4 regions of the Kluyvera sp. genome follow, and region 1 is predicted to be linked to each of the others. Evidence: predicted binding sites of a transcription regulator. Region 1 holds the regulator's gene; each other region holds the start of a gene.
The links. The regulator CRP, encoded in region 1, controls carbon source genes, mostly activating them, when cyclic AMP is high. The targets are predictions, from matches to a motif close to ATGTGANNNNNNTCACAT.

Region 1 (7,995 bases):
TAGCCGTCAACCTGCAAGGTGGAACCGATAAACATATCCACCGCGTACTGCCCTGCCAGCTGGCAGAAAGCACGGTTGGAACGCATGGAGCCGTCGGAACCGGTGAAGAAGATATCCGGACGGGCGCGGATGTACTCTTCCATCCCCAGCTCACCGCCGAAGCAGTGCACGCTTTCTACCCAGCCGCTTTCAATCGCCGGGATCAGCGTCGGATGCGGGTTCAGGGTCCAGTGTTTACAGATTTTGCCCTTCAGACCCAGCTGTTCGCCGTAGGTTGGCAGCAGCAGTTCAATCGCCGCGGTGTTGAAGCCGATACCGTGGTTCAGCGACTGCACCTGATGTTCCGCGTAGATGCCTTTAATCGCCATCATCGCCATCAGGATGTGTTCCTGTTTAATCAGGCGCGGGTCACGGGTAAACAGTGGTTCGATAAAGAACGGCTTGTCGGCGACAACCACGTAGTCAATCCAGGAGCCCGGAATATCCACGCGCGGCAGGTCGCATTCGTCATCCACCAGTTCGTTCACCTGTGCGATGACAATGCCATCGTGGAACGCGGCGGCTTCCACCAGAGCTGGCGTATCTTCGGTGCTCGGCCCGGTGTAGAGGTTGCCTTTACGGTCAGCCTTATAACCGGCAATCAGCGCCACGTTCGGGGCCAGGTCGACGTAAAGACGGGAATAGAGTTCGATGTAGGTATGGATGGCGCCGATTTCCAGCTGACCATCTTCCAGCAGCTGCGAGATACGCAGGCTCTGGGTGCCGGAGAAGGAGAAGTCCAGCTTGCGGGCGATGCCTTTTTCAAAGATATCCAGATGCTCGCTGCGCCCGACGCTTGGCATAATCATGTGCAGGTCGTGCACAATCTGCGGGTTCACCTCAGCCAGCATACGGGACAAGAAATCTGCCTGCTTTTGGTTATTCCCTTCTAATACCACGCGGTCACCCGGCGCGATCAGTTTTTCCAGCATCGCGGTCAGGTCTGCGGTCGGCAGCACCTTACCCTGCACCGGAACGGAAGCCAGACGGCGCTGTTTTTCCGTGCGGCGGGTGTTCCAGACTCGTGCTGGCGTTTGCCCAGATAACATTATTAACCTCCTGATTCAGCTAATCATTTTGATTGCTTAACACAGCTAAGAGTGTGAACCCTGGTGAGAAAGTCATCAATTAAGCGTAGGAGAGAATCATTAGCTTGAGAGTAATAATTGAAGTAACAATTTGTGATAAGGATCAGAACCCAAAGGGATAAAAACGACTACCTGTGCCTCATTTTCATAAACACAATGGCAAAGTGACGGTATAGTAGGCGGCAGATTAACGAGTAAACATCGCGTAGACATGACTGAAACCACCCACCACGATCTCAACATCGACACCCAAAGCAGCGCCGACTTCGTGCCGATGCGCGGCGTCAGCAATCGTCATTTGCAGACCATGCTGCCGCGTCTTATCCGCCGTAAGGTGCAGTTCACGCCGCACTGGCAGCGCCTTGAACTGCCGGACGGCGACTTTGTCGATCTGGCGTGGAGCGAAGATCCGCAGGCCGCGCGCCATAAGCCGCGTCTGGTGGTGTTTCACGGTCTGGAAGGCAGCCTGTATAGCCCGTACGCGCACGGCCTTATCAATGCAGCGAAAGCGCAGGGCTGGCTGGGCGTGGTGATGCATTTCCGTGGCTGTAGCGGCGAGCCTAACCGTCTGAACCGCATCTACCACTCCGGCGAAACGGAAGACGGCACCTGGTTCCTGCACTGGCTGGCGCGCGAATATGGTCACGCCCCGACTGCGGCAGTGGGCTACTCGCTCGGCGGCAACATGCTGGCCTGCCTGCTCGCCAAAGAAGGCGACGAAGTGCCCATCGATGCCGCCGTGATTGTCTCGGCGCCGTTTATGCTGGAAGCCTGTAGCTACCACATGGATAAAGGCTTTTCACGCGTTTATCAGCGCTATCTGCTCAACCTGCTAAAAGGCAACGCCGCCCGCAAGCTGAAGGCCTATCCCGGCTCTTTGCCGGTCGATTTGCGTCAGTTGAAAAGCATGCGCCGCATCCGCGAGTTCGATGATTCGATTACCTCGAAGATCCACGGCTTTGCCGATGCCATCGACTATTACCGCCAGTGCAGCGCGATGCCGATCTTAAGCAAAATCACCAAGCCGACGCTGATCATCCACTCAAAGGACGATCCGTTTATGGATCACCACTCCATCCCCGCACAGGAAGAGCTGCCGGAGAACGTGGAGTACCAGTTGACGGAATACGGTGGTCACGTAGGTTTTATCGGCGGCACTTTGCGCCACCCGGAAATGTGGCTGGAAAAACGCATTCCCGCCTGGTTGATGCGCTGGTTGGGAGCAAAAGCATGATTATTCCCTGGCAGGATATCGACCCGGAGACGCTGGACAACCTGATTGAAAGCTTTGTCTTGCGCGAAGGCACTGATTATGGTGAATATGAACGTTCACTTGCGCAAAAGGTCGCCGACGTAAAACACCAGCTACAAACAGGCGAAGCGGTGCTGGTCTGGTCTGAGCTTCATGAGACCGTCAACATCATGCCCCGTAACCAATTTCGCGGTTAACTATACTCTAACGGCAGGAGGCGTTTACCACGCTTCCCTTGTCGTCTTTTCAGGGAGTTATTCGCATGTCTGCCAAACATCCGGTTATTGCCGTTACCGGCTCCAGCGGCGCGGGGACCACCACCACCAGCCTCGCCTTCCGTAAAATCTTTGCTCAACTCAACCTGCGCGCGGCAGAAGTGGAAGGCGACAGCTTCCACCGCTATACCCGTCCGGAAATGGATATGGCCATTCGTAAAGCCCGTGATTTGGGCCGCCATATTAGCTACTTTGGTCCGGATGCCAACGACTTCGGCCTGCTGGAACAAACCTTTCGCGACTATGGCGTGAGCGGTAAAGGGCAGTCGCGTAAATATCTGCATACCTACGATGAAGCCGTGCCGTGGAATCAGGTACCCGGCACGTTTACCCCCTGGCAGCCGCTGCCAGAACCGACCGACGTGCTGTTCTACGAAGGGCTGCACGGCGGCGTAGTGACGCCACAGCATGATGTCGCCCGCCACGTCGATCTACTGGTCGGCGTCGTGCCAATCGTTAACCTTGAGTGGATCCAGAAGATGATCCGCGACACCAGCGAACGCGGACATTCTCGCGAAGCGGTGATGGATTCCGTGGTGCGTTCGATGGAAGACTATATCAACTACATCACGCCGCAGTTCTCCCGCACCCATATCAACTTCCAGCGCGTGCCGACGGTCGATACCTCTAACCCGTTTGCCGCCAAGGGTATTCCGTCGCTGGACGAAAGCTTTGTGGTGATTCACTTCCGCAATCTCGACAACATCGACTATCCGTGGCTACTGGCCATGCTGCAAGGCTCGTTTATCTCGCATATGAATACGCTGGTGGTTCCCGGCGGGAAGATGGGGCTGGCGATGGAATTGATCATGACACCGCTGGTGCAGCGTATGATGGAAGGGCGAAACTAATGCACGAACCCTCACCCCACAGGGGCGAGGGATTTGCTACGTGCGAGGAATTACCCTTCGATCACTTCGTAGGAGTGGGTGATATTCACCGCTTTTTCAAGCATCAGCGCAACAGAACAGTACTTCTCCGCAGACAGATCCACCGCACGGGAAACCGCCGCATCCTTCAGCCCTTTACCGGTGACGATAAAATGCAGATTGATGTGGGTGAACAGGCGCGGCGCTTCTTCACGACGCTCGGAGGTCAGCTTCACTTCGCAGTCGGTCACGTCGTTGCGGCCCTTCTGCAGGATAGACACCACATCGATGGCGCTACAGCCGCCCGCGGCCATCAGCACCACTTCCATTGGGCTTGGCGCTTTATCGCCAGAGTTGCCGTCCATCAGGATCTGGTGTCCAGAAGCGGACTCACCGAGGAAGGTCAGCCCTTCAACCCATTTCACACGCGCTTGCATAATTTTTAACTCCAAGGTTGCAATTTTCTTCTCAGATTACGCGCACATAACAATTCTCGCAATGGAAGGCGATCGACGTCATGCTGAAGCGAGACACCAGGAGACACACGGCTAAAGCTATGCTAAAACAGTCAGGATGCTACGGTAATACATAAACGTACTGCATGTATGCAGAGGACATCACATTACAGGCTGCGACAGTATTCGACAGCCGACTTCCCAGGTAACGGGAAGGATACTATTGCAACCGGTGGCCGCAATGCTTTTGCCGCCGGGAAGAGCTTATAACAGAGGATAACCGCGCATGGTGCTTGGCAAACCGCAAACAGACCCGACTCTCGAATGGTTCTTGTCTCATTGCCATATTCATAAGTACCCATCGAAGAGCACGCTGATTCACCAGGGTGAAAAAGCAGAGACGCTGTATTACATCGTAAAAGGCTCAGTGGCAGTACTCATCAAGGACGAAGAAGGGAAAGAGATGATCCTCTCTTACCTCAACCAGGGCGATTTCATCGGTGAGTTAGGCCTGTTTGAAGAAGGCCAGGAACGCAGCGCGTGGGTACGGGCAAAAACCGCTTGTGAAGTTGCTGAAATCTCTTATAAAAAATTCCGTCAGCTGATCCAGGTTAACCCGGACATCCTGATGCGTCTCTCTTCGCAAATGGCGCGTCGTCTGCAGGTTACCTCTGAGAAAGTCGGCAACCTGGCGTTCCTCGACGTCACCGGTCGTATCGCTCAGACCCTGCTGAACCTGGCGAAACAACCTGACGCGATGACCCACCCGGACGGGATGCAGATCAAAATCACCCGTCAGGAAATCGGCCAGATCGTCGGCTGCTCCCGTGAAACCGTGGGCCGTATCCTGAAGATGCTGGAAGATCAGAATCTGATCTCCGCACACGGCAAAACCATTGTCGTTTACGGTACCCGCTAATCCAGCCCAAACGGCGTATTGCGTCATGCAGTACGCCGTTTTTGTTTTCCCCCTATGTGGCGCAGGCTGATTTACCACCCGGAAGTCAACTATGCACTGCGGCAAACGCTGGTGCTGTGTCTGCCCGTTGCCATTGGTCTACTGCTCGGCCACCTCCAGCAGGGGTTGCTGTTCTCGCTGGTGCCCGCCTGCTGCAACATTGCCGGGCTTGATACCCCGCATAAGCGTTTCTTCAAGCGTCTGATCATCGGCGGCTGCCTGTTCGCCGGATGTAGTCTCGCCGTTCAGTTGCTGCTGGCGCGTGATGTGCCTTTGCCACTGATTCTGACCGGGCTAGCGCTGCTGCTTGGCGTCACAGCAGAGATCAGCGCGCTACACGGACGACTGCTGCCCGCCTCGCTAATTGCCTCCATTTTTACCCTCAGCCTGGCAGGGAATATGCCCATCTGGCAGCCATTATTGATCTACGCGCTGGGGACATTATGGTACGGGCTATTCAACTGGTGGTGGTTCTGGATGTGGCGCGAGCAGCCGCTACGCGAGTCGCTCAGCCTGCTTTACCGTCAGCTTGCCGACTACTGCGAAGCCAAATACAGCTTGCTCACCCAGCATACCGATCCCACCACCGCGCTGCCGCCGCTGCTGACTCGCCAGCAAAAGGTGGTGGATCTGATTTCCCAGTGCTACCAACAGCTGCACATGCTGGCGGCGAACCAGCACAATGACTACAAGCGGCTGCTGCGCGCTTTCCAGGTTGGGCTGGATTTGCAGGAGCATATCTCCGTCAGCCTGCACCAGCCGGAAGAGGTGCAGAAGCTGGTTGAACGCAGCCATGCGGAAGCGGTGATCCGCTGGAATGCCCGGACGGTAGCCGCACGCCTGCGCGTGCTGGCGGACGATATTCTCTATCACCGCTACCCTACCCGCTTCAACATGGATAAACAGATTGGCGCGCTGGAGAAAATTGCCGACCAGCACCCGGATAACCCGGTGGGTCAGTTCTGTGCCTGGCACTTCAGCCGCATTGCCCGTGTGCTGCGCTCCCAGCGCCCCCTATACCCGCGTAACCTGATGGCCGACAAAGAACGCCGTCTGCCGCTGTTCCCGGCGTTAAAAAGCTACCTCTCTTTGCGCTCTCCCGCCCTGCGTAACGCCGCGCGTCTCAGCGTGATGCTGAGCATCGCCAGCCTGATGGGCGCGGCGCTGCATCTGCCGAAACCGTACTGGATCCTGATGACGGTGCTGCTGGTCACGCAAAACGGTTACGGCGCGACCCGGGTGCGAATTTTCCACCGAGCGGCGGGCACCCTTGCCGGTCTGGTGATTGCCGCCGTGGCCCTGCACTTCCATACGCCGCAGGGCTGGGCGCTAACGGGCATGCTGATAGTGACGTTAGTGAGCTACCTGATTATTCGTCGCAGCTACGGTTGGGCGACCGTCGGCTTTACCATCACCGCGGTGTACACCCTGCAAATCCTGACGCTTAATGGCGAAGAGTTTATTGTCGCCCGCTTTATCGACACCATCATTGGCTGCCTGATCGCCTTTGGCGGCATGATTTGGCTATGGCCGCAGTGGCAGAGCGGCCAGCTGCGCCAGAACGCCCAGGCGGCGCTGGAGGCCGATCAGGACGCTATCCGCCTGATCCTCAGCCCCGACCCACAGGCACCGAAGCTGGCCTACCAGCGCATGCGCGTCAACCAGGCACACAACACGCTGTACAACACGCTGAACCAGGCGATGCAGGAGCCGGGCTTTAATTCACGTTATCTTGAAGATATGAAACTGTGGGTGACCCACAGCCAGTTTATCGTCGAGCACATCAATGCCATGACGACGCTGGCGCGCGAGCACAATATGTTGACGCCTGATTTGGCGCAGCAGTACCTGGAGTCGTGTGAGATTGCTCTACAACGCTGTCAGCAGCGTCTGGAATACGATGAAGCGGGGAGCAGCGGCGAGGTCAACATTATGGAAGCGCCGGATTCACTGTCCCACGGGCCGTTAAGCACCATGGAACAGCATCTCCAGCGAATTCTGGGGCACCTGAACACCATGCACACTATTTCGTCGGTGGCCTGGCGCCAGCGCCCACGGCACGGCGGCTGGTTAAAGCGGCAAACTAGCTAACAATTTTCGCGACGGCCTGGGCAAAGCGCTGCATGCCTTCGTCGATATCCACCTCTTCCACCACCAGCGAGGGGGCAAAGCGCATCACGTCCGGGCCGGCATTCAATACCATCACACCGACATCCGCTGCCGCATACAAGAAGTCGCGCGCGCGGCCTTTGTACTTCGCGTTCAACTCGGCGCCAATCAGCAGCCCCATCCCGCGCACATCGCTGAAGACATCGTATTTCGCGTTAATCTGTTGCAGATGCTGAACAAACCGCTCGCGCTTAGCATTGACGCCGTTCAGCACTTCCGGCGTGTTGATAATATCGAAGGCCGCACCGGCGACCGCGCAGGCCAGCGGGTTACCACCGTAGGTAGAGCCGTGCGAACCGACGTGGAAAGCGCTGGCAATATCGTTGGTTGTCAGCATGGCGCTCACCGGGAAGCCACCGCCCAGCGCTTTAGCGCTGGTCAGAATGTCCGGCGTCACGCCGTAGTGCATGTAAGCAAACAGCGAACCGGTACGCCCCATGCCGCTCTGCACTTCATCAAAGACCAGCAGCGCCTGATGCTTGTCACACAGGTCGCGCAGCCCTTTGAGAAATTCCGGCGTTGCCGCCTGCACGCCGCCTTCGCCCTGAATCGGCTCCACCACCACCGCGCAGGTGTGGTCATCCATCACCGCTTCCACCGCGTGCAGATCGTTAAACGGCACGTGAACGATATCGGCAGGTTTAGGGCCGAAACCGTCGGAGTACTTCGGCTGACCGCCGACGGAGACGGTAAACAGCGAACGCCCGTGGAAGGCATTATGGAAGGCGATAATTTTCGTTTTATACGGACTATGGCGGGTTGAAGCGTAGTAACGCGCCAGTTTAAAGGCGGTCTCGTTGGCTTCAGTGCCGGAGTTCATGAACACCACGCGCTCGGCGAATGTGGCGTCAACCAGTTTCTGGCCCAGACGCAGCGCCGGTTCGTTGGTA
Region 2 (7,484 bases), on a different contig from region 1:
CCTCTTCTTTGCGTTTATTGCTCATGTCGTTGCGAATTTGCGCGTGACTCATTAAGGCAAAGATAAACGTGCCGCCGAAAATATTGCCCGCCAGCGTGGGAAGCGCGAAGGGCCAGATAAAGTCACTCCAGTGCAGCGTGCCGTTGAAAACCAGATAGAGTATTTCTACGGAGCCCACCACAATATGGGTGGTGTCGCTAAGTGCGATCAGCCAGGTCATCAGGATGATAACCACGATTTTAGCCGCGCCGGCTGCGGGAAACATCCACACCATGGTCGCAATAAGCCAGCCGGAGATAATGGCGTTGGCGAACATCTCCGTTGGGCTGTTTTTCATAACGTCGAGGCCTATCTTAATAAAGGCGTCCCGGGTCTCTTCTTTAAAGATAGGCATATACTCAAACGCCCAGGCGGCAAGACCGGTGCCGATCAGGTTGCCGAGCAGGACCACGCCCCACAGGCGCATAAGCAAGCCGACGTTACCCAGCGTCAGATTTTGCATGACCGGCAGGACAGCGGTGACGGTATTTTCGGTAAACAGCTGCTGGCGCGCCATAATGACGATGATAAAACCGAAGGTGTAGCCGAGGTTTTCGAGTAAATAACCGCCCGGTACGCCGTCCAGTTCGACATGAAAAATCCCTTTGGCGACCAACGACGCGCCCATCGATAACCCTGCGGCGATTGCCGACCACAGCAGTGCCATCGCGTCGCGCTCCATCTCTTTTTCGCCTTCCTGACGAATATGTTCATGAATTGCCATGGCACGAGAGGGGAGCCGGTCCTCATCGATTTCGATTTTTTCCCCGCTAAGCTTCTCTTCGCTTTCCACCTTGATGTCATCCATCATAATGTTCCTGAATAAAGAGGCGTATTGCTAAAGCGTAGCGGCTGCTGGCTTAATGGGCGGTGGATATATTCTGAAAGTGCAAAAATGGTAATATTTGTTTTTTTCTCGCCGTTAGAATATAAGCGCCACGGCGTGCTCTTTACCAGGCTATGATCAGATCAATAAAATTGGCTATATAGACATCGTCGGCGTGCTGTTACAATCACTTACACCTAAACAGGCGGATACGATTAAGGTCCGTCATGGATGGCAATCAGTGATAGCCATAATCACCAGGGAGACATTTATGAAGCTTCGCCTGTCGGCGCTTGCGCTCGGAACAACACTGCTGGTGGGCTGTGCAAGTTCCGGAACAGAACAGCAGGGGCGTTCTGACCCGTTTGAAGGTTTTAACCGTACGATGTACAGCTTCAACTTTGACGTGCTGGATCCGTACATTGTTCGCCCGGTCGCCGTCGCGTGGCGTGACTACGTTCCGCAGCCCGCGCGTAATGGCCTTGGCAACTTTACCAGCAACCTGGAAGAGCCGGCCATTATGGTTAACTCTTTCCTGCAAGGCGACCCGTACACGGGGATGGTTCACTTCACCCGCTTCTTCCTGAACACCATTCTGGGGATGGGCGGCTTTATTGACGTCGCCGGTATGGCAAACCCGAAACTGCAGCGCGTGCAACCGCACCGTTTCGGCAGCACGCTGGGGCACTATGGCGTAGGTTATGGCCCGTATTTGCAGCTTCCGTTCTACGGCAGCTTCACGCTGCGTGACGAAGGCGGCGACATGGTCGACACCACTTATCCGGTGCTCTCCTGGCTGACCTGGCCGATGTCTATCGGCAAGTGGATGGTTGAAGGCGTAGAGACGCGCGCTCAGCTTCTCGACTCCGACGGGCTGCTACGTCAGTCTTCCGACCCGTACATTATGGTGCGTGAAGCCTACTTCCAGCAGCACGACTTTATCGCTAACGGCGGCAAGCTGAAGCCGGAAGAGAACCCGAATGCGCAGGCGATTGAGGGCGATCTGAAGGACATCGATTCCGAGTAACGAATCGGCGGTAATAAAAAAGGGTGAACAGATGTTCACCCTTTTTTTATGTCGACAATCTATCAGAAGCGATAGTTGAAGTTAGTACCGAACAGCCACGCTTTACCTTCAGATTTGAAGGTGTAATCGCCTTCCTGTACGGTAACGCTCTGTCCGTGCATATAAGACGCACCAACGTCGATAGACGCATCGTCGTTAAACGCGTAGGTGGTACCGGCGCTCAGCCAGAAACGGTCCTGATCCGGGATGGAGATGGAACGATGGTTGGCCGGAACCGGACTATCATCGAACGCAATACCGGCACGGAAGGTCCAGGTTTTGTCGTAGTAATAGGTGGTACCCAGCGCGATACGGTAGGCGTCTTTAAAGCTTTCGTCTTTATAGAACAGCTCCTGACCGTTTGAACCCGTTGCTTTCAGCTCCTGGAACTGGCTCCAACTGGTGTACGCGATGCTATAGTGAATCGCCCACTGCGGGTCGACGCGGTTATAACCGGAAACTTCCCACATTTCAGGCAGGTTCAGGGTCAGAGAACCATTGATCGTGCGGCCATCTGTGCCGTACGGCAAACCTGTAATGCCACGAGCGGCGAAAATCTGGTTCCCGCGGCTGGTGATTGAGCTTTTGTAATCGCCGTCAAAGTCGATTTTGACTTCAGAGCGATAGGTCAGGCCCCAACGGTTGTTTTTGTCCAGTTCATACAGGATCCCTGCGTTCCAGCCGTAGCCCCATTCATCACCCTTCAGATGGGCGACCTGAGAGTCCGGGCCAGTGATGCCGACGGCCTGGCCAGTTGCGCCAGGGAACAGCAAGCTGGTTTCACCGGCATAGCGTTCAATTTTGGCTTTTGCGTAAACCGCGTCAAAGCCCAGGCCGAAGCTCCAGTTACTGCTCAGACGGTAGGCGCCGCTCAGGTTCAGGTTAGCGGTTTGCAGGTCGGTTTTACCGCCGTACATGCCAGCCGCATAATTATCGTTGAATTCCGTTGCCAGACCGTAGTTAGAGGTCACTGATGCCCCCCAACCAAACTGCTCGTTAATCGGCATAACGAAGTGTACGTTAGGTACCCATGCCGTTGGCGCAATGTTATCAGCGTCGGTGCTTCTACCTGTCAGAGGTGATTTACCGCTAATGTTAACATCAGGATCAATATAAACCGCACCGGCAGAAAACGTCGGGCGATCGAACATCATAATTAATGCCGGGTTACGGCTGGCGTTACCCGCGTCATCGGCGATAGCGCCTTCACCAGAATAGGCACGGCCCAGACCAGAGGACGAAAATTCATTAAGCTGGAAGCCCGCTGACCAGGCTTGGGTTGAAACAAGTGCCACTGCGACAGCAAGAGCGGACTTCGTGTAACGGGTTTTCTGGCTCATGACCATAACCTCATTGAGTTATTTTTATACAAACAATGTTACATGTAGTAACAGAAGCGCGAAGTGTAGGGGCTGGACTACGACAGAGAAATCAGACCAGTGACGAGAGTATAGGTCTGACCAGCTGGTATGTTGCAATATTGTTTATTAGATTTTTCTAAGATGTTGTTTGAAACGAGATCTGGTTGGCAAAAATGCGGGTTTGGTCATAGCGTCGGAATGCCGGAATTTGTTTTAGATCATTTTTAATTGTGATTTCGGTCACTTATCGCCTTGGATCACATTCTCGACTGGAGACGCACAAAGGGCGGGCGTAAAATAGGCGCATAGTTTATCTGGCACCCTGAGTGCACCAAACAGAGGAAATCTACGATGAGTAAATGTAGTGCTGATGAAACTCCGGTATGCTGCTGCATGGACGTTGGTACCATTATGGACAACTCCGACTGCACCGCATCTTACAGCCGCGTGTTCGCCAACCGCGCAGACGCGGAAGAGACGCTGGCGGCGCTGACTGAAAAGGCGCGCGGCGTAGAATCCGAACCGTGCAAAATCACCGCCGACTTTAAAGACGTTGAAGGCGGCGTGCAGCTGGATATCGACTTTGTCTTTGCCTGCGAAGCAGAAACTCTGATTTTCCAGTTGGGCCTGCGTTAATCGCCCCTGCAAACCACTTGTCTATTAACGCCCCCGTTGCTGATGCAATGGGGGCGTTTTCTTTTCTGCTCATTGTGTTTTAGCTCGCATTTTTTCCTCTCCCTGATTGGCTAAGTGTAAAAAATTAGTTAAGAATGTTATCAGGTCAGACCACTTGGTCGATTTCCGATAACAGGGGAGAGTTATGAGTCAGGCGTTACCACTAATCACCCGCCAGGGCGATCGCATTGCCATTGTCAGTGGGTTACGAACCCCTTTTGCCCGACAGGCGACGGCTTTTCACGGTATACCTGCCGTTGATTTAGGCAAAATGGTGGTGGGTGAAATGCTGGCGCGCAGCGAAATTCCCCCCGACGTTATTGAACAGCTTGTTTTTGGCCAGGTTGTGCAGATGCCGGCCGCGCCCAATATTGCCCGAGAGATTGTTCTCGGCACTGGGATGAACGTGCATACCGACGCCTACAGCGTCAGCCGCGCCTGCGCCACCAGCTTTCAGGCGGTGGCAAACGTAGCGGAAAGTCTGATGGCGGGGACCATTCGCGCGGGTATCGCCGGTGGGGCCGATTCCTCTTCTGTCCTGCCGATTGGCGTCAGTAAAAAGTTGGCCCGTACGCTGGTTGATGCCAACAAAGCCCGTACCCTTGGGCAGAAGTTGAAACTTTTTTCTCAGCTGCGTCTGCGCGATCTGCTGCCGGTACCGCCTGCGGTGGCAGAGTATTCCACCGGGCTGCGTATGGGGGACACCGCCGAGCAGATGGCTAAAACCTACGGCATTACCCGCGAACAGCAGGATGCGTTGGCAAACCGGTCGCACCAACTGGCCGCGCAGGCCTGGGCGGCGGGTAAACTGACAGATGAAGTGATGACCGCCTACGTGCCTCCCTACCGCAATCCGTTGGAACAGGACAACAATATTCGCGCCAACTCTACGCTGGCGGATTACGCCAAACTGCGTCCGGCGTTCGACCGCCAGCATGGCACCGTCACGGCGGCCAACAGTACGCCATTAACCGACGGCGCGGCGGCGGTGATTCTGATGACGGAATCGCGTGCGAAAGAGCTGGGGCTGACGCCGCTGGGTTATCTGCGTAGCTACGCCTTTACCGCTATTGATGTCTGGCAGGATATGCTGCTGGGGCCGGCATGGTCTACGCCGCTGGCGCTGGATCGCGCAGGGCTAACTTTCTCCGACCTGACGCTGATTGATATGCACGAAGCCTTTGCTGCGCAAACACTGGCGAACATTCAGTGCCTGGCCAGCGAAAAATTTGCTCGCGAGGTGCTGGGGCGCAGCCAGGCAACCGGCGAAATTGAAGAGAGCAAATTTAACGTACTGGGCGGCTCCATCGCCTACGGACATCCGTTTGCGGCAACCGGCGCGCGTATGATCACCCAAACGCTCAATGAGCTGCACCGTCGCGGTGGCGGCTTCGGGTTAGTCACTGCCTGTGCGGCTGGTGGATTAGGCGCGGCGATGGTTCTGGAGGCTGAATAATGGACGCGATGAAATCGGCATTTACCTTCACCGTACGCCCGGACAATGTGGCGGTCGTCACGATCGACGTTCCTGATGAAAAGATGAATACCCTGAAAGCGGAGTTTGGCGGTCAGGTGCGCGCCATCCTCAAACAAATTCGGGACAACAAAACGTTGCAGGGCGTGGTATTTATCTCCGCCAAGCCCGACAACTTTATTGCCGGGGCCGACATTAATATGATTGGCCGCTGTCAAAGCGCCCAGCAAGCCGAGTCGCTGGCGCGTCAGGGGCAGCAGGTGATGGCGGAAATTCAAAGCCTGTCGATTCCGGTGGTGGCGGCGATTCACGGGGCTTGCCTTGGCGGCGGTCTCGAGCTGGCGCTGGCCTGCCATGCGCGCATCTGTTCCGACGATGGGCGGACGGTGTTGGGGCTACCGGAAGTGCAGTTGGGTCTGCTGCCGGGGTCCGGCGGCACTCAGCGGTTACCGCGTTTGATTGGCGTCAGTACCGCGCTGGACATGATTTTGACCGGCAAACAGCTTCGCGCACGTCAGGCGCTGAAAGTGGGGCTGGTGGATGAGGTTGTGCCGCGTTCGATTTTGCTCGACGCCGCTGCGGAATATGCGCGTAAAGCGCATCATGAACATCGCCGTCTGTCGGTGCGCGATCGTATTCTGGCGGGTCCGTTGGGGCGTCATCTGCTGTTCAGCATGGCGGCAAAGAAAACCGCGCAGAAGACGCAGGGCAACTATCCGGCAACGGATAAAATCCTCAAGGTGATTGAAACCGGGCTGGCGCACGGCGCCAGCAGCGGCTACGAGGCGGAAGCTCGCGCCTTTGGCGAGCTGGCGATGACGCCGCAGTCACGTGCGCTGCGCAGTATTTTCTTTGCCAGTACGGATATCAAAAAAGATCCTGGCGCCAGCGTTGCGCCTGGCCCGCTGGGCTCGGTCGGTGTATTGGGCGGTGGCCTGATGGGCGGCGGTATTGCCTACGTTACCGCCATTAAGGGCAAGCTGCCGGTACGTATTAAGGATATCAACGCCAACGGGATCAACCATGCGTTGAAATACAGCTGGGATCAACTGGAGCAAAAAGTACGTCGTCGCCATCTGAAACCTGCCGAGCGCGACGCGCAGTTAGCGCTGATTTCCGGTAGCCTCGACTACCGTGGATTTGCGCATCGTGACCTCGTGATTGAGGCGGTTTTTGAAGACCTCGCGCTCAAGCAGAAGATGGTGGGTGAGGTTGAACACTATTGTGCTCCTCACACTATTTTTGCTTCAAATACTTCTTCTTTGCCCATTGGCGATATTGCTGCTCAGGCACAGCGCCCTGAACAGGTGATTGGTTTACACTTTTTCAGCCCGGTAGAGAAAATGCCTCTTGTGGAGGTTATCCCGCATGCGGGGACGTCTGAACAGACGATCGCAACGACCGTTAAGCTCGCGAAGAAACAGGGTAAAACGCCGATTGTGGTCGCCGATAAAGCCGGATTCTACGTAAACCGTATTCTCGCCCCGTACATCGCCGAAGCCATGCGCATGCTTGTTGACGGTGAGCGTGTGGAAGACATTGATAATGCATTGGTTAAATTTGGTTTCCCGGTTGGGCCCATTCAGCTACTGGATGAAGTGGGTATCGATACGGGCACGAAAATTCTCCCTGTGCTGGAAGCGGCCTACGGCGAACGTTTTAGCGCCCCTGCAACGTTGATTCAGGCAATTTTGAATGACGATCGCAAAGGCAGAAAAAATGGCCGTGGTTTCTATCTTTATGGTGTAAAAGGGCGTAAAAGCAAGAAACAGGTGGATACCGCGGTCTACGCCCTCGCGGGCATGTCGGCGCGTAACGCCCGCTGCTCGGCAGAGCAGATTGCCGAACGTTGCGTGATGCTGATGCTTAATGAGGCGGCACGCTGTGTTGATGAAGGCATCATCCGTAGCGCGCGCGATGGCGACATCGGCGCGGTGTTTGGTATTGGTTTCCCACCGTTCCTCGGTGGCCCGCTCCGCTATATGGATTCGCTTGGCGCGGGTGAAGTGGTTGCCAGACTGCAACGACTGGCCGGTCTGTATG
Region 3 (7,995 bases), on a different contig from region 1:
TTTAGCCGCAAAAAGTCCGAAAAAAACGCCGACATCAGGCCGGCGTTTGACATGAGAGAAAGCACTAAGCCAGGGTGCTAATACGCGCCAACTGCTCGAAATAGTCCGGGAACGTTTTCGCCGTACATTTCGGGTCAAGGATGGTGACTGGGGTATCCGACAGCGCCACCAGCGAGAAACACATCGCCATACGGTGATCGTTATAGGTGCCGATTTCCGCAAAATTCAGCGTCGCAGGCGGTGTCACACGAATATAGTCTTCACCTTCTTCAACTTCAGCGCCCACTTTACGCAGTTCGGTCGCCATCGCGAACAGGCGGTCAGTCTCTTTCACACGCCAGTTATAGATGTTACGCAGCGTCGTCGTGCCTTTGGCAAACAGCGCCGCGGTGGCAATCGTCATCGCCGCGTCAGGGATATGGTTCATATCCATGTCAATTGCGTTCAGCTCGCCGTGGGTGCAGGCAATGTAGTCATCGCCCCAGGTGATGGTTGCGCCCATTTTCTCCAGCACGTCAGCAAAGCGAATATCGCCCTGTACGCTGTGGCGGCCGATACCGGTCACCTTCACGGTGCCACCTTTAATCGCCCCGGCCGCAAGGAAGTAAGAAGCTGAAGAGGCGTCGCCTTCTACCAGATATTGTCCAGGAGACACATATTGCTGATTACCGCTCACGACGAAGCGCTGGTAATTCTGGTTTTCAACTTCAACACCGAAGGTTTTCATCAGGTGCAAGGTGATATCAATATACGGTTTGGAGACCAGGTCACCCTTGATACTAATGGTGGTGTCCTGCGGCGCCAGCGGTGCGGTCATCAGCAGCGCGGTCAGGAACTGGCTGGAAACGCTGCCATCAACCTCAACGTTACCGCCGTTAAAACCGCCCTTCAGTCGCAGCGGCGGGTAGTTTTCCTGCTCCAGATACTCAATTTGCGCACCGCCCTGACGTAGGGCATCGACCAGGTGGCCAATCGGACGCTCCTTCATGCGCGGTTCGCCGGTCAGCACGATATTGTTTGCGCCGAGGCACAGCGCGGCAGCCAGCGGACGCATGGCGGTGCCGGCATTACCCAGGAACAGCTCCAGCTCGCCGGGCGCCTGCAGCGGGCCGCCGTTGCCGGTCACTTCGCAGCGGGTACGATCGGCAGACAGGGTGTAGTGAATTCCCAGCGCTTTCAACGCGTTCAGCATGTGGCGAACATCATCGCTGTCCAGCAGGTTTGTCAGGACGGTGGTGCCACGCGCCAGCGCCGCCAGCAGCAGCGCACGGTTCGACACGCTTTTAGAACCAGGCAGATTAATCGTGCCGTCTACGCGCGCGATAGGTTGTAACGTCAGGGATTCCATGAAACTCAACTCTCAAAAGCAGAAGTAAAAACCCCACAGACAGGTGCTGTGGGGATGAACAAAAAATAAAATTAACCGTGGCGACGTTCAAAGTCCTGCATGAACTCCGTTAACGCCTGTACGCCAGCCAGCGGCATAGCGTTATAGATGGATGCGCGCATCCCGCCCACGACGCGGTGGCCTTTCAGCGCATGCAGGCCGGCGGCAAAGGATTCCTCGAGGAACACTTTGTCCAGCGCGCTGTCGGCTAGCTGGAACGGCACGTTCATGCGTGAACGGTTGGCGCTGGCCACGTCGTTGCGATAGAAATCGCTGCTATCAATGGTGTTATACAGAAGATCGGCCTTCTGCTGATTGATGCTGTCCATGGCCGCAACGCCGCCCTGCTCTTTCAGCCATTTGAAGACCAGACCCGCCAGATACCAGGCGAAGGTCGGCGGCGTGTTGAACATGGAGTCGTTGTCGTTCAGCACGGTGTAGTCGAGAATCGACGGGCAAGCCACGTGGGCTTTACCCAGCAGATCTTCGCGCACGATGACCAGCGTTAAGCCCGCCGGGCCAATGTTTTTCTGCGCGCCTGCGTAAATAACGCCGTAACGGCTGACGTCAAGCGGGCGAGAGAGAATGGTCGATGAAAAGTCAGCGGCAACGATCACGTCTTTACCAAAGTTCGGCGTCTCTTCAATCGCGATGCCGTCAATGGTTTCGTTCGGGCAGTAGTGCAGATAGGCCGCGTTATCGGAAAGCTGCCAGTCGCGCATCGGTTTAACCGCACGCTTGCCGTCGACGGTAATTTTCGCGTCGATAACGTTCGGGGTGCAGTATTTTTTGGCTTCTTTTACCGCACTTGCCGCCCAGTAGCCCGCATCGACGTAGTCGGCAGTGGTTTTGTCACCCAGAATGTTCAGCGGAACGCCGGCAAACTGACCGCGTCCGCCGCCGTGGCAGAACAGTACTTTGTAGTTGGAAGGGATATTAAGCAGGTCGCGGAAATCTTTTTCTGCTTCCTCCGCCACATGGATAAACTCTTTACCACGATGGCTGACTTCCATTACCGACGTACCTAACCCGTTCCAGTCGCAAAGTTCTTTCTGCGCCAGTTTAAGAACTTCTGCCGGAAGCATCGCCGGACCTGAACTGAAATTAAAGACCTGAGCCATAACCCTCACCACATTGCAATGTTGTCTGACCGCATGCCTCGCGCGTCATCAACGCGTGGGCATAAGTTATTCCTGTGGCTATTGGTTTTATCATTCAGTGACACGCGCCGCAATGTCTAAAACTTTCTGCCGCCGAAATGCGCCGTTCATCACACAATAGATTCTGCCGTCTTGCCGGTACAAAACCGACAAAATCGCTGTCAGGCAATGCGTTTCGCCCTGCTCACCTTCGTCCATGCCGGATTTGCGCAGCGCGGACATAATTGGCGCTCCCCCGCCTGTAGGCCGACAACATAGCTGCAACGGACGCACGCGTACTCTCCCGGCTCAGGCACCGCTTTAAATCGCTGGGTCAGGCTATCGGGTAAGATACACAGGCCAGGTTTTACCTCATCGTCGGGATAAAAAAACACGCTAATCTGGCCGTCGGTTTCCATAATCGCCAGGCGGACCTGCCCAAGTTGCTCAATACTGTTAAGACGCAGCGCCATAAAAAAATCCAGCTCCGTCAGATTCGCTCGCCGCACGTTCTCCCAGGCCAGTTGGCCTTCTTTCACGATGACAATCGCTTTGCCTTCGAGTAGATCCTGCACTTTCTCGCTTTTCGACATCAGCCACATCGCCAGCCGATACAACAGCGCGAGAGTGACAAAAACGGCCAATACCGGTACCAGCGGGACATCATCATAAAACGCCACGTCTCCCGCCGCCGACCCCAACGTCAGGATAATCAGCACTTCAAAGAGCGACATCTGGCGAACGCCGCGGCGCCCGGTAATTTTGAGAAACAAGAAAACCAATACGAAAGTAAAGAGGCACCTTAGCGCCACTTCACCTAAAAATTCAGGGGGAGCTTTATCAAATGCCATCCGTTGAAGATCAAATGCTTTCATTTTTCGACGCCTTAACAGTAGGTTATCGTCAGTAAGCATAGCTGCCCCTTTTATTTTCGCCGAAGATAGCACCCGTCACGCAAAACCCGTATCATTGCGCGCTTTCCGTACGACAAAAGAGATTGCTATGACGCAAACCTATATTCCCGGCAAAGATGCCGCACTGGAAGATTCCATCGCTCGCTTCCAGCAAAAGCTGCTCGATCTGGGCTTCGATATTGAAGAAGCCTCCTGGCTGAACCCGGTTCCTAACGTCTGGTCGGTGCATATTCGTGATAAGGCATGCTCTCTGTGCTTTACCAACGGCAAAGGCGCGACCAAAAAGGCGGCGCTGGCTTCCGCGCTGGGCGAGTACTTCGAACGTCTGTCAACCAACTATTTCTTCGCCGACTTCTGGCTGGGCGACAAAATCGCCAACGATCCGTTCGTTCACTACCCGAACGAAAAATGGTTCCCGTTGACCGATGACGACGAAGTGCCGGAAGGCCTGCTCGACGCGCGTCTGCGTGCGTTCTACGATCCTGACGATCAGCTGACCGCCAGCATGCTGGTCGACCTGCAGTCCGGCAACGACGATCGCGGCGTGTGCGGCCTGCCGTTTACCCGTCAGTCCGATGGTGAAACCATTTATATCCCGATGAACATCGTCGCGAACCTGTACGTTTCCAACGGCATGTCGGCGGGCAACACCCGTAACGAAGCCCGCGTTCAGGGTCTGTCGGAGGTGTTCGAACGCCACGTGAAAAACCGCATCATTGCGGAAAGTATCAGCCTGCCGGAGATTCCGGCCGAAGTGCTGGCACGCTATCCGGGTGTGGTGGAATCCATCAAAACGCTGGAAGCGGAAGGTTTCCCGATCTTCGCCTACGACGGCTCTCTGGGCGGCAAATACCCGGTGATTTGCGTCGTGCTGTTCAATCCGGCAAACGGTACCTGCTTTGCTTCCTTTGGCGCGCATCCGGACTTTGGCGTCGCGCTGGAGCGTACGGTAACCGAGCTGCTACAGGGTCGTGGTCTGAAAGATCTCGACGTGTTCACGCCGCCGACCTTCGATGACGAAGAAGTGGCTGAGCATACCAACCTGGAAACCCACTTCATTGACTCCAGCGGTTTGATCTCCTGGGATATGTTCAAGCAGGACGCCGACTATCCGTTCGCCGACTGGAACTTCTCCGGCACAACCGAAGAAGAGTTCGCTACGCTGATGGCTATCTTCAAAGAAGAAGATAAAGAAGTGTACATCGCCGACTACGAGCACCTTGGCGTCTACGCGTGCCGCATCATCGTACCGGGCATGTCCGATATTTATCCTGCTGAAGATCTGTGGCTGGCAAACAACAATATGGGTAGCCATCTGCGCGAAACGATCCTCTCCCTGCCGGGCAGCCAGTGGGAGAAAGAAGAGTACCTGAATCTGATCGAGCAGCTCGACGATGAAGGGCTGGACGACTTTACCCGCGTGCGCGAACTGCTGGGTCTGGCGACCGGTCCAAACAACGGCTGGTACACCCTGCGTATTGGCGAACTGAAAGCCATGCTGGCACTGGCGGGCGGCGACCTGGAACAGGCGCTGATCTGGACGGAATGGACCATGGAGTTCAACGCCTCGGTATTCAGCGCCGAGCGCGCCAACTACTACCGTTGCCTGCAAACGCTGCTGCTGCTGTCCCAGGAAGAAGAACGTGAGCCCCTGCAGTATCTGAACGCGTTTGTCCGTATGTACGGCGCCGATGCGGTGGAAGCCGCCAGCGCGGCGCTGAGCGGCGAAGAGGCATTCTATGGCCTACAGCCGGTTGACGGTTCTCTGGAGGCCTTCCCGGCCCATCAGTCGCTGTTACAGGCCTACGAGAAACTGCAGCGCGCAAAAGCCGCTTTCTGGGCGAAGTGATCGTTTCTCCATATAAATAGTAGGTTTAATCGACGACCTGGGCTATATTACGGGGCCACTTGCTGGCCCCTTTTTTATATTTCAACGTTTCGCTTCGTGATTCTGTGAAAATAAAGTTAAACATAAGTAAACACTATAATTAGTAGCTTACTTTTATTGTTAAATTTCACGATCATTACTCCATTTTAATTAACCAATAAAATGAAGGTAAAAGAAAAAATTCAACTGAATTTGTAAATCTTAAAATTTATTTTCACCTTATTATTCATATCGTTAGCAAGGGATTGTTGAAAAACCACGCGTTCTTCAGGCCTATTAGCCAGGTGAGATATGATCTACATCAAATTCTCATCTATAATGCTTTGTTAGTATCTCGTCGCCGATTAAATAAAAAGAGAGAGTTAGTGTGAAAGCTGACAACCCTTTTGATCTACTCCTTCCTGCCGCTATGGCCAAAGTTGCCGAAGAAGCAGGTGTCTATAAAGCAACCAAGCATCCGCTGAAAACCTTTTATCTGGCGATTACTGCGGGCGTCTTTATCTCGATTGCTTTTGTTTTTTACATTACCGCAACCACAGGTACAGCGGGCATGCCGTTCGGCATTGCTAAGCTGATTGGCGGTATCTGTTTCTCGCTTGGCTTAATTCTTTGCGTAATTTGTGGCGCTGACCTCTTTACATCGACCGTCCTCATCGTTGTGGCGAAAGCCAGCGGCCGAATCACCTGGGGTCAACTGGCAAAAAACTGGCTTAACGTCTATGTTGGTAACCTGATCGGCGCGCTGCTGTTCGTGTTGCTGATGTGGTTGTCCGGTGAATACATGACAGCCAACGGCGGATGGGGGCTAAACGTCCTGCAAACCGCTGACCACAAAATGCACCATACATTTATCGAAGCCGTCGCTCTCGGCATCCTGGCGAACCTGATGGTCTGCCTGGCAGTCTGGATGAGCTACTCTGGCCGCAGCCTGATGGATAAAGCCATGATTATGGTTTTACCGGTTGCCATGTTCGTCGCCAGCGGTTTTGAGCACAGTATCGCAAACATGTTTATGATCCCGATGGGTATCGTAATACGCAACTTTGCTAGCCCGGAATTCTGGACCGCTATCGGTTCGACTCCGGACAGTTTCTCTCACCTGACCGTGATGCACTTCATCACCGATAACCTGATTCCGGTAACCATCGGGAACATCATCGGCGGCGGTTTGCTGGTTGGGTTGACATACTGGGTCATTTACCTGCGTGGCGGCGACCGTCATTAATTGATGGTTGCTCCAGGCAGTAAATAAAAAGTCCACTTAAGATAGGTAGGTGTTACATGTCCGAACTTAATGAAAAGTTAGCCACAGCCTGGGAAGGTTTTGCGAAAGGTGACTGGCAGAATGAAGTAAACGTACGTGACTTCATCCAGAAAAACTACACTCCGTATGAGGGTGACGAGTCCTTCCTGGCTGGCGCAACTGACGCGACCACAGCACTGTGGGACAACGTTATGGAAGGCGTTAAACTGGAAAACCGCACTCACGCGCCAGTTGACTTTGACACCGCCGTAGCTTCCACCATCACTTCCCACGACGCTGGTTACATCAACAAAGCGCTGGAAAAAATTGTTGGTCTGCAGACTGAAGCTCCGCTGAAGCGTGCGCTTATCCCGTTCGGCGGCATCAAAATGATCGAAGGTTCCTGCAAAGCGTACAACCGCGAGCTGGACCCGACCATCAAAAAAATCTTCACCGAATACCGTAAAACCCACAACCAGGGCGTGTTCGACGTTTATACTCCGGACATCCTGCGCTGCCGTAAATCCGGTGTTCTGACCGGTCTGCCAGACGCATACGGCCGTGGCCGTATCATCGGTGACTACCGTCGTATCGCCGTTTACGGTATCGACTACCTGATGAAAGACAAATTCGCTCAGTTCTCCTCTCTCCAGTCTGATCTGGAAAACGGTGTGAACTTGGAAGCGACTATTCGTCTGCGTGAAGAAATCTCTGAACAGCACCGTGCGCTGGGTCAGATCAAAGAGATGGCTGCTAAATACGGCTACGACATCTCTGGTCCGGCTACCAACGCTCAGGAAGCTATCCAGTGGACTTACTTCGGCTACCTGGCCGCGGTTAAATCTCAGAACGGCGCAGCAATGTCCTTCGGTCGCGTATCCACCTTCCTGGATGCTTACATCGAACGTGATATCAAAGCAGGCAAAATCACCGAACAAGAAGCTCAGGAAATGATTGACCACCTGGTCATGAAACTGCGTATGGTTCGCTTCCTGCGTACCCCTGAGTATGATGAACTGTTCTCCGGCGACCCGATTTGGGCAACTGAATCCGTCGGTGGTATGGGCGTTGACGGCCGTACCCTGGTCACCAAAAACAGCTTCCGTTTCCTGAATACCCTGTACACCATGGGTCCGTCTCCGGAACCGAACATCACCATCCTGTGGTCTGAAAAACTGCCGCTGGCGTTCAAAAAATTCGCCGCGAAAGTGTCCATCGATACCTCTTCTCTGCAGTACGAGAACGATGACCTGATGCGTCCGGACTTCAACAACGATGACTACGCTATCGCTTGCTGCGTAAGCCCGATGATCGTTGGTAAACAAATGCAGTTCTTCGGTGCGCGTGCAAACCTGGCGAAAACCATGCTGTACGCAATCAACGGCGGCGTTGATGAAAAACTGAAAATGCAGGTTGGTCCGAAA
Region 4 (7,995 bases), on a different contig from region 1:
AGCGCACCTCGCTGAAGGGCAAAATTCACGGTAACAACGTTGATGATGCGGTGGCCTTCTTCGGCGTTTCCACGCCAATTCGCGACGCGTCCGTTGATGTAGACTACGATTTACATTGGCGTGATAAACCATGGCAGCCGGATGTCGCTTCGCTGAACGGTATTCTCAAATCGCGCGTCAGCAAAGGGCAGTTTACCGATATTTCTACCGGCCACGCCGGGCAGTTGCTGCGCCTGCTGAGCGTCGATGCGTTGTTGCGTAAGCTGCGCTTTGACTTTAGTGACACCTTCAGTGACGGGTTCTACTTTGACTCCATCCGCAGCACCGCGTGGATTAAGGACGGGGTGCTGAATACTGATGATACGCTGGTGGATGGCCTGGAGGCGGATATCGCCATGAAAGGCTCGGTTGACCTGGTGCGCCGCGAGTTGAATATGGAAGCGATTGTCGCGCCGGAAATCTCGGCGACGGTCGGCGTGGCGACGGCTTTCGCGGTGAACCCGATTATCGGCGCGGCGGTGTTTGCCGCGACCAAGGTACTGGGGCCATTGTGGAACAAGGTCTCGATCCTGCGTTATCGCATCACCGGCCCGATCGACAAGCCACAAATTAACGAAGTGCTGCGCCAGGCGCGTAGCAATAAATAGCCGTGATTTGACGCAAGCCTTGAATTGCCTCAATCTCATACGACAAACACCCGGAATACAGGCCCGCTATGCTTAAGGCACGCGGGCATTAGTGAGTAACGAAATAATGAGTCTAAACCTGGTAAGTGAACAATTGCTGGCGGCGAACGGCCTGAATCATCAGGACCTGTTTGCCATTCTTGGTCAACTCACGGAGCGCCGTCTGGACTATGGCGATCTCTATTTTCAGTCCAGCTATCACGAATCCTGGGTTTTAGAAGACCGTATCATTAAAGACGGTTCTTACAACATCGACCAGGGCGTCGGCGTGCGTGCGGTCAGCGGTGAGAAAACTGGCTTTGCCTACGCCGACCAGATTAGCCTGCTGTCGCTGGAGCAGAGCGCGCAGGCGGCACGTACCATCGTGCGCGATGCGGGCGACGGTAAAGTACAAACCCTGGGGGCGGTTGAACACCCGGCGCTGTACACCTCGCTGGATCCGCTACAAAGCATGACGCGCGAAGAGAAACTGGATATTCTGCGCCGCGTCGACAGCGTCGCGCGTGCCGCAGACTCGCGGGTGCAGGAAGTTACCGCCAGCCTGACCGGCGTGTATGAGCTGATTCTGGTGGCGGCAACCGACGGTACGCTGGCGGCGGATGTGCGTCCGCTGGTGCGTCTGTCGGTCAGCGTGCAGGTGGAACAAGACGGTAAACGCGAACGCGGCGCCAGCGGCGGCGGCGGTCGTTTTGGCTATGACTATTTCCTGGCTGACCTCGACGGTGAAGTCCGCGCCGACGCGTGGGCGAAAGAAGCCGTGCGCATGGCGCTGGTCAATCTGTCGGCAGTCGCTGCGCCGGCGGGGACGCTGCCGGTTGTGCTTGGCGCGGGCTGGCCGGGCGTGCTGCTGCACGAAGCGGTGGGCCATGGTCTGGAAGGCGACTTCAACCGTCGCGGCACTTCGGTCTTTAGCGGGCAGATGGGCCAACTGGTGGCGTCTGAGCTATGTACGATTGTGGATGACGGTACGATCGGCGATCGTCGCGGTTCCGTGGCGATTGACGATGAAGGCGTGCCGGGTCAGTACAACGTCTTGATAGAGAACGGCATTCTGAAAGGTTACATGCAGGACAAACTCAACGCGCGCCTGATGGGCGTGGCGCCAACCGGTAACGGGCGTCGTGAATCTTATGCGCATCTGCCGATGCCGCGTATGACCAACACCTACATGCTGGCGGGCAAATCCACGCCGCAGGAAATTATTGAATCCGTGGAGTACGGCCTGTATGCGCCTAACTTCGGCGGTGGCCAGGTGGATATCACCTCCGGGAAATTCGTCTTCTCAACGTCGGAAGCCTACCTGATTGAAAACGGTAAGGTGACTAAGCCGGTGAAAGGGGCCACGCTGATTGGTTCCGGTATCGAAACCATGCAGCAGGTGTCGATGGTCGGTAACGATCTGAAGCTGGATAACGGCGTAGGCGTTTGTGGTAAAGAAGGTCAGAGCCTGCCGGTTGGCGTTGGCCAGCCGACGCTGAAGGTGGATAACCTGACCGTTGGCGGCACCGTCTGACCTGAAAAGTGATATGCGTGAATGGCGCGACTCCCGGAGTCGCGCCATTTTTTTTAGCGAATATGATCCAGCGGAATCTCGGGGTCCGGCTCATGAGTAATACGGTTACGTAAATCACGACGAATGATTTCAATAGACCAGAACCAGATCAGGTGCCCGACGATTTCGGAGACGTGCTCGTACCAGGGAAGTTCAAAAAGCGGCGGTGTTAATCCCATCAATGGGAATGAGATCATATGGACGAAAAGTTGGGCTAAGGCCCCTGCAAGCAGACCCTGCCAGAGTTTAATTTTCGGGAAGACTTCCGCGACTACGCAATAGCCAACAGCGAAGACGATAGAGAAAATAATATGTGTGACGCCAACCCAGTTAAATATATGACCGGCAAATGTATATACCACCGCGTTAGGGTCGGCAACACCTAACCAATCGCGTAGAAATACATAGGGTGGGTTCAGGAAATTGCGCGAACAGTCAATTTGACCGGCCGCTCTGATCAATTGTTCCGGCCCGCATGCGCTGCTAAATAAATCAGTAGGGCTACGTGGAGGCAGCGGAACTTCTGCACCCCATTTGACGAAGGCCGAGACAATCCCAGCGATTAAACCAATGAACGCGGCGAGTCCATAGCGCCGGCGTGAAGGCGGCGTCATTTCAAATAGATTCATAGATGGCCCTTGTCTAAAGTAATCCTGAATATTGCATGCTTATTATTTATATCTGCAACTAATATAATAGTCTCAATTTCAGATATAAATAATAAGATAGGTGACGCTCGGCGGTAGTGTCAATTCGCTAATCTTGATAGTCCAAAGGTGGATATTTTAGATTAGCGATAACGATGTGGTGAAGATATTCAGATAAAGTATATCTATAGTCTTTTTTAAGGTTTAAAGACATATCCCTGCACTACTCTTTCCTTCTTCCGCGCATTCCCTGAAATAATTCCGCCACTTCAACAAAATACTCGGTCAGGTAGTTGATGCAGACTTGCACTTTTAGCGGCAGTTTGTCTTTCTCGGTATACAGGGCATACACCGGACGGGGATCGGACTGATAACGTGGGAAGAGAATTTCCACGTCCCCGCGGTTGATCTCCTCGATCACCCACATCAGGGGCACGTAGGCCAGCCCGGCGCCTGCCGAAAGCCAGCGGGTGAGCGTCATGGGATCGTTGGTGACAAAACGTCCTTCGGGAATGAGGCGCGTGGAAATGCCTTCCGGGGCGATCAACTCGAATTCGTTATCCGGGCGTACGCTGTACTCCAGCCACGAGTGATTGGCGAGGTCGGCGGGTTTCTCCGGCACTCCCGCCTGTTGCAGGTAGCTTTTCGCGGCGCACACCACCATCGGCATCGCGCCTAACCGACGTGAAAAGAGGCTGGAATCTTGTAAGGATCCGACGCGAATGACCACGTCCAGCCCGTCGGCAATCAGGTCTGGCGCGGGAATGCCGGTGACCAGATTGACCGTTAACTCGGGATACTTTTTCAACATATCGGCGGTGATCCGTGCGAGAACATTTTGTGCCATAGTTGAAGAGCAGCCGATACGCAGCGTTCCAATCGGCGTGTTATTAAACGCGTAAAGCTGTTCGTGAACATCCTGGACTTCGTGCAGCATGCGGCGGCAGCCCTGGTAGTAAATTTTACCGGCTTCGGTTAAACCAATGCTCCGCGTACTGCGATTAAGCAGTTTGACCTGGAGCTCATCTTCCAGTTTAGAGACAGTCTGGCTGATGGAAGAGACGCTCATTTGTAGCTGTCGTGCCGCGGCGGTAAAGGAGCCATGCTCGACAACCTTGGCAAACACCGACATCCGTTTTAATCGTTCCATTGTTCACTCTGGCTTAAAAGTGATTTGCATCACACTATGTAGATAAGGCTATAACAGTTACGTTAATATACTGTTAGTTGCATAACTAAAGTTTCAATCTCACCTGCACGCTAGTCTAGTAAGGTCAACATGAGCCTGTTTCCTGTCATCGTGATTTTCGGTCTCTCTTTTCCACCGATCTTCTTTGAGCTGCTGTTGTCGCTCGCCATTTTTTGGGTGGTGCATCGAGTGCTGGTGCCAACCGGGATCTACGATTTTGTCTGGCATCCCGCGTTGTTCAACACGGCACTGTATTGCTGCCTGTTTTATCTGATATCACGTTTGTTCGTTTGAGGTAGATGTGAAAACACTAACAAGAAATATCTCCCGTACCGCGATTACGGTGATACTGGTTATCCTGGCGTTCATCGCTATTTTCCGCGCCTGGGTCTATTACACCGAATCCCCCTGGACTCGCGATGCGCGCTTTAGCGCGGACGTCGTGGCTATCGCTCCCGACGTGTCGGGCCTCATTACTGGTGTACAGGTCAAGGATAACCAACTGGTTACCAAAAATCAGGTTCTGTTTGTGATTGATCAGCCGCGCTACCAGAAGGCGCTGGCCGAAGCAGAAGCCGATGTCTCCTACTACCAGGCGCTGGCTGAAGAGAAAAGCCGTGAAGCCGGGCGTCGTAACAAGCTAGGCATCAATGCGATGTCGCGTGAAGAGATCGATCAGTCTAACAACGTGCTGCAAACCGTTTTGCATCAGTTAGCGAAGGCGCAGGCAACCCGCGATCTCGCGCGTCTTGATCTTGAGCGTACCGTAATTCGCGCGCCAGCAGACGGCTGGATAACCAACCTGAACGTCTATGCCGGTGAGTTTATTACCCGAGGTTCCACGGCGGTGGCGCTGGTGAAACAGCACTCCTTCTACGTGATGGCCTATCTGGAAGAGACCAAGCTGGAGCGCGTGCGTCCTGGCTACCGTGCGGAAATTACGCCGCTGGGCAGTAACCGCGTATTAAAAGGAACCGTTGACAGCATGGCGGCGGGCGTCACCAACGCCAGCAGCAGCGTCGACAGTAAAGGGATGGCGACCGTTGATTCCAACCTGGAATGGGTACGCCTGGCCCAGCGCGTGCCGGTCCGTATTCATCTTGATGACGAACCGGGTAACCTGTGGCCAGCGGGCACGACCGCTACGGTGGTGATCACCGGTGAAAAAGATCGCGATGCCAGCCAGATGACGTTCTTCCAGAAACTGGCGCTGCGCCTGCGTGAATTCGGTTAATCGCCATGGGCATCTTCAGTATTGCCAACCAGCACATCCGCTTTGCCATCAAACTGGCCTGCGCGGTGGTGCTGGCGCTGTTTGTCGGCTTTCACTTTCAGCTTGAAACTCCGCGCTGGGCGGTGCTGACCGCCGCGCTGGTGGCCGCCGGTCCGGCCTTTGCTGCGGGGGGCGAACCTTACGCGGGGGCGATTCGTTACCGCGGGATGCTGCGTATTGTAGGCACCTTTATCGGCTGTATCGCCGCGCTGGTGATTATTATCACCATGATCCGCGCGCCGTTGCTGATGCTGCTGGTGTGCAGCATTTGGGCCGGTTTCTGCACCTGGATCTCGTCGCTGGTGCGCGTCGAGAACTCCTACGCCTGGGGGCTTTCCGGCTATACGGCGCTGATTATCGTTATTACCATTCAGGCCGAACCGCTGTTAACGCCGCAGTTCGCAGTAGAGCGCTGTAGCGAGATCGTGATCGGTATCGTCTGCGCGATCGTCGCCGATCTGCTGTTCTCTCCGCGTTCGATCAAAAAAGAGATCGATAACGAATTGGATTCGATGCTCATCGATCAATACCGCCTGATGCAACTGTGCATTAAGCACGGTGACAGCGATGAGATGGATCGCGCCTGGCTTGCGCTGGTGCGCCGCGCTACCGCGCTGGAAGGTATGCGTAGCAACCTGAATATGGAGTCATCACGCTGGACACGCGCTAACCGTCGCCTGAAAGCGCTAAATACCGTCTCACTGACGATGATCACCCAGGCCGTTGAAACGTTTATCATGCAGAATTCGCGCCCGGAGCTGGTGACAGACGCTTACCGCGAGCTGTTTGAGGAGCCGGTCGAGACGGTGCAGGATGTACATCGTCAGCTTAAGCGCATGCGTCGCGTGCTGGCGTGGACCGGCGAACACGATACGCCGGTCACCATCTACAGTTGGGTCGGTGCGGCCACGCGCTACCTGCTGCTCAGACGTGGTGTGGTTGGCAACGCCAAGATCAGCGCCCGCGAAGAAGAAATTCTGCAAAGCGAAGTGGTGGTGAGGCCGGAATCCGCCGAACGTCATCATGCGATGGTCAACTTCTGGCGTACCACGGTTTCCTGCGCGCTGGGCATTTTATTCTGGTTATGGACCGGCTGGACCTCAGGTAGCGGGGCGATGGTGATGATCGCCGTGGTGACCTCGCTGGCGATGCGTCTTCCCAATCCGCGCATGGTTGCGATCGACTTCCTTTACGGGACGATTGCCGCTTTGCCGATCGGCGCGCTCTATTTCCTGGTGATCATGCCCGCCACCCAGCAAAGTATGTTCCTGCTGTGCCTGAGCCTGGCGGTGATGTGCTTCTTTATCGGCATTGAGGTGCAGAAACGGCGGCTGGGCTCGCTTGGCGCGCTGGCCAGTACCATCAACATTCTGGTGCTGGATAACCCGATGACTTTCCACTTCAGCCAGTTTCTCGACAGCGCGCTGGGGCAGATTGTCGGTTGCTTTATGGCGCTGATCGTCATTCTGCTGATTCGCGATAACTCGCGCTTGCGCACTGGCCGTGTGTTGCTGAACCAGTTTGTGTTTGCCGCCGTTTCGGCGATGACCACCAATATGGCGCGGCGCAAAGAGAACCATCTGCCGGCGTTGTATCAGCAGCTCTTTTTACTGCTGAACAAGTTTCCCGGCGATGTCGCTAAGTTCCGCCTGGCGCTGACGCTTATCATTGCGCACCAACGCCTGCGTGACGCGCCGATTCCAGTCAATGACGATCTGTCGGCTTTCCACCGCCAGTTGCGCCGCACCGCCGATAAGGTGATTTCGGCCAGCAGCGACGATAAACGCCATTACTACTTCTCGCGGTTGCTGGATGAATTGAGTGTTTACCAGAATAAGCTTCGCGTCTGGGAAGCGCCCGAGCAGGTGACGCAGCCGGTTGAACGGCTGGTGGCGATGCTGCATAAGTATCAGAGCGCTTTAACCATCAATTAGTTAATTTCCCGGGCCGAATAGACCCGGGAAATTTACCACCACGCGGCCTCGTGTGCCCCCAGCGGCATCGCTGGCTGCGAGAAGCGCATCGGCGTGTGCGCCAACGACAGCGCGCTATTGAAGTAACGCAGTTCGCCAAACGGCCCCTGTTCCACTGCCATCGCGCTCGCGATGGCTTGAGCATCCGGTGGCGGTACGTGACGCCACTCAGCCAGGCTTCCCAACTCCTGTAACCATGTTGCCGTTCGACACAGCGATACATCCACCTGCCATGCGCCGCCTTCGTGACGTTGACGCTCCAGCGCTATCAACACACCGAGTGTCGCCAGGTAGCCGCTCAAATAGTCGTTGGGATAGGTTGGCCCCAGCTGCGGCTGGCCTCCTTCGCCCTGCGCCACCGCCATTCCCGTCACCGTTTGAGCCAGTTGTTCAAACCCTGGACGGTCTTTCCATGGCCCCCGATGTCCGTAGCAGTTGAGGTTCACGGTGATAATGTGCGGATTGTTGCGCGCCAGTTCCTCATTGCTGAGCCCATAGCGGGCGAGCGCGCCTGGGCGATAGCTCTGCACAAACACGTCGCCATCGCGCACCAGCTGCGCCGCTCGCCTTGCCCCATCGGCGCTGGACAGTTCGAGGTAGGCGTTGCGTTTACCGTGATTGGTATCGACGTCAAACGGCAGAATACGTGGGCGATAGGGAGATGAGATATGCAGC

Region 2: the regulator CRP is predicted to act here: its motif matches at 3,521-3,538, upstream of ACW14G_RS14835 (YfcZ/YiiS family protein).
Region 3: the regulator CRP is predicted to act here: its motif matches at 2,646-2,663, upstream of serC (3-phosphoserine/phosphohydroxythreonine transaminase).
Region 4: the regulator CRP is predicted to act here: its motif matches at 4,053-4,070, upstream of aaeR (HTH-type transcriptional activator AaeR).

What each region holds. Positions count from the first base shown of each region.
Region 1 is NZ_CBDKZX010000014.1:42,001-49,995, reverse strand. Features, by position in the region: gene mdcA (malonate decarboxylase subunit alpha) at 1-1,088, opposite strand, end outside; gene ACW14G_RS08185 (hydrolase) at 1,339-2,361, shown strand; gene ACW14G_RS08180 (YheU family protein) at 2,358-2,576, shown strand; gene ACW14G_RS08175 (phosphoribulokinase) at 2,642-3,505, shown strand; gene ACW14G_RS08170 (OsmC family protein) at 3,556-3,960, opposite strand; gene crp (cAMP-activated global transcriptional regulator CRP) at 4,265-4,897, shown strand; gene ACW14G_RS08160 (YccS/YhfK family putative transporter) at 4,952-7,027, shown strand; gene argD (bifunctional acetylornithine/succinyldiaminopimelate transaminase) at 7,020-7,995, opposite strand, start outside.
Region 2 is NZ_CBDKZX010000044.1:344-7,827, reverse strand. Features, by position in the region: gene ACW14G_RS14850 (formate/nitrite transporter family protein) at 1-850, opposite strand, end outside; gene mlaA (phospholipid-binding lipoprotein MlaA) at 1,137-1,892, shown strand; gene fadL (long-chain fatty acid transporter FadL) at 1,955-3,271, opposite strand; gene ACW14G_RS14835 (YfcZ/YiiS family protein) at 3,644-3,928, shown strand; gene fadI (acetyl-CoA C-acyltransferase FadI) at 4,113-5,423, shown strand; gene fadJ (fatty acid oxidation complex subunit alpha FadJ) at 5,432-7,484, shown strand, end outside.
Region 3 is NZ_CBDKZX010000105.1:1,012-9,006, forward strand. Features, by position in the region: gene aroA (3-phosphoshikimate 1-carboxyvinyltransferase) at 65-1,348, opposite strand; gene serC (3-phosphoserine/phosphohydroxythreonine transaminase) at 1,420-2,508, opposite strand; gene ACW14G_RS20770 (DUF421 domain-containing protein) at 2,709-3,401, opposite strand; gene ycaO (30S ribosomal protein S12 methylthiotransferase accessory factor YcaO) at 3,529-5,289, shown strand; gene focA (formate transporter FocA) at 5,696-6,553, shown strand; gene pflB (formate C-acetyltransferase) at 6,610-7,995, shown strand, end outside.
Region 4 is NZ_CBDKZX010000040.1:10,162-18,156, reverse strand. Features, by position in the region: gene yhdP (AsmA2 domain-containing protein YhdP) at 1-647, shown strand, start outside; gene tldD (metalloprotease TldD) at 754-2,199, shown strand; gene ACW14G_RS14225 (YagU family protein) at 2,253-2,867, opposite strand; gene aaeR (HTH-type transcriptional activator AaeR) at 3,109-4,035, opposite strand; gene aaeX (p-hydroxybenzoic acid efflux pump operon protein AaeX) at 4,165-4,368, shown strand; gene aaeA (p-hydroxybenzoic acid efflux pump subunit AaeA) at 4,376-5,308, shown strand; gene aaeB (p-hydroxybenzoic acid efflux pump subunit AaeB) at 5,314-7,281, shown strand; gene ACW14G_RS14200 (CoA transferase) at 7,314-7,995, opposite strand, start outside.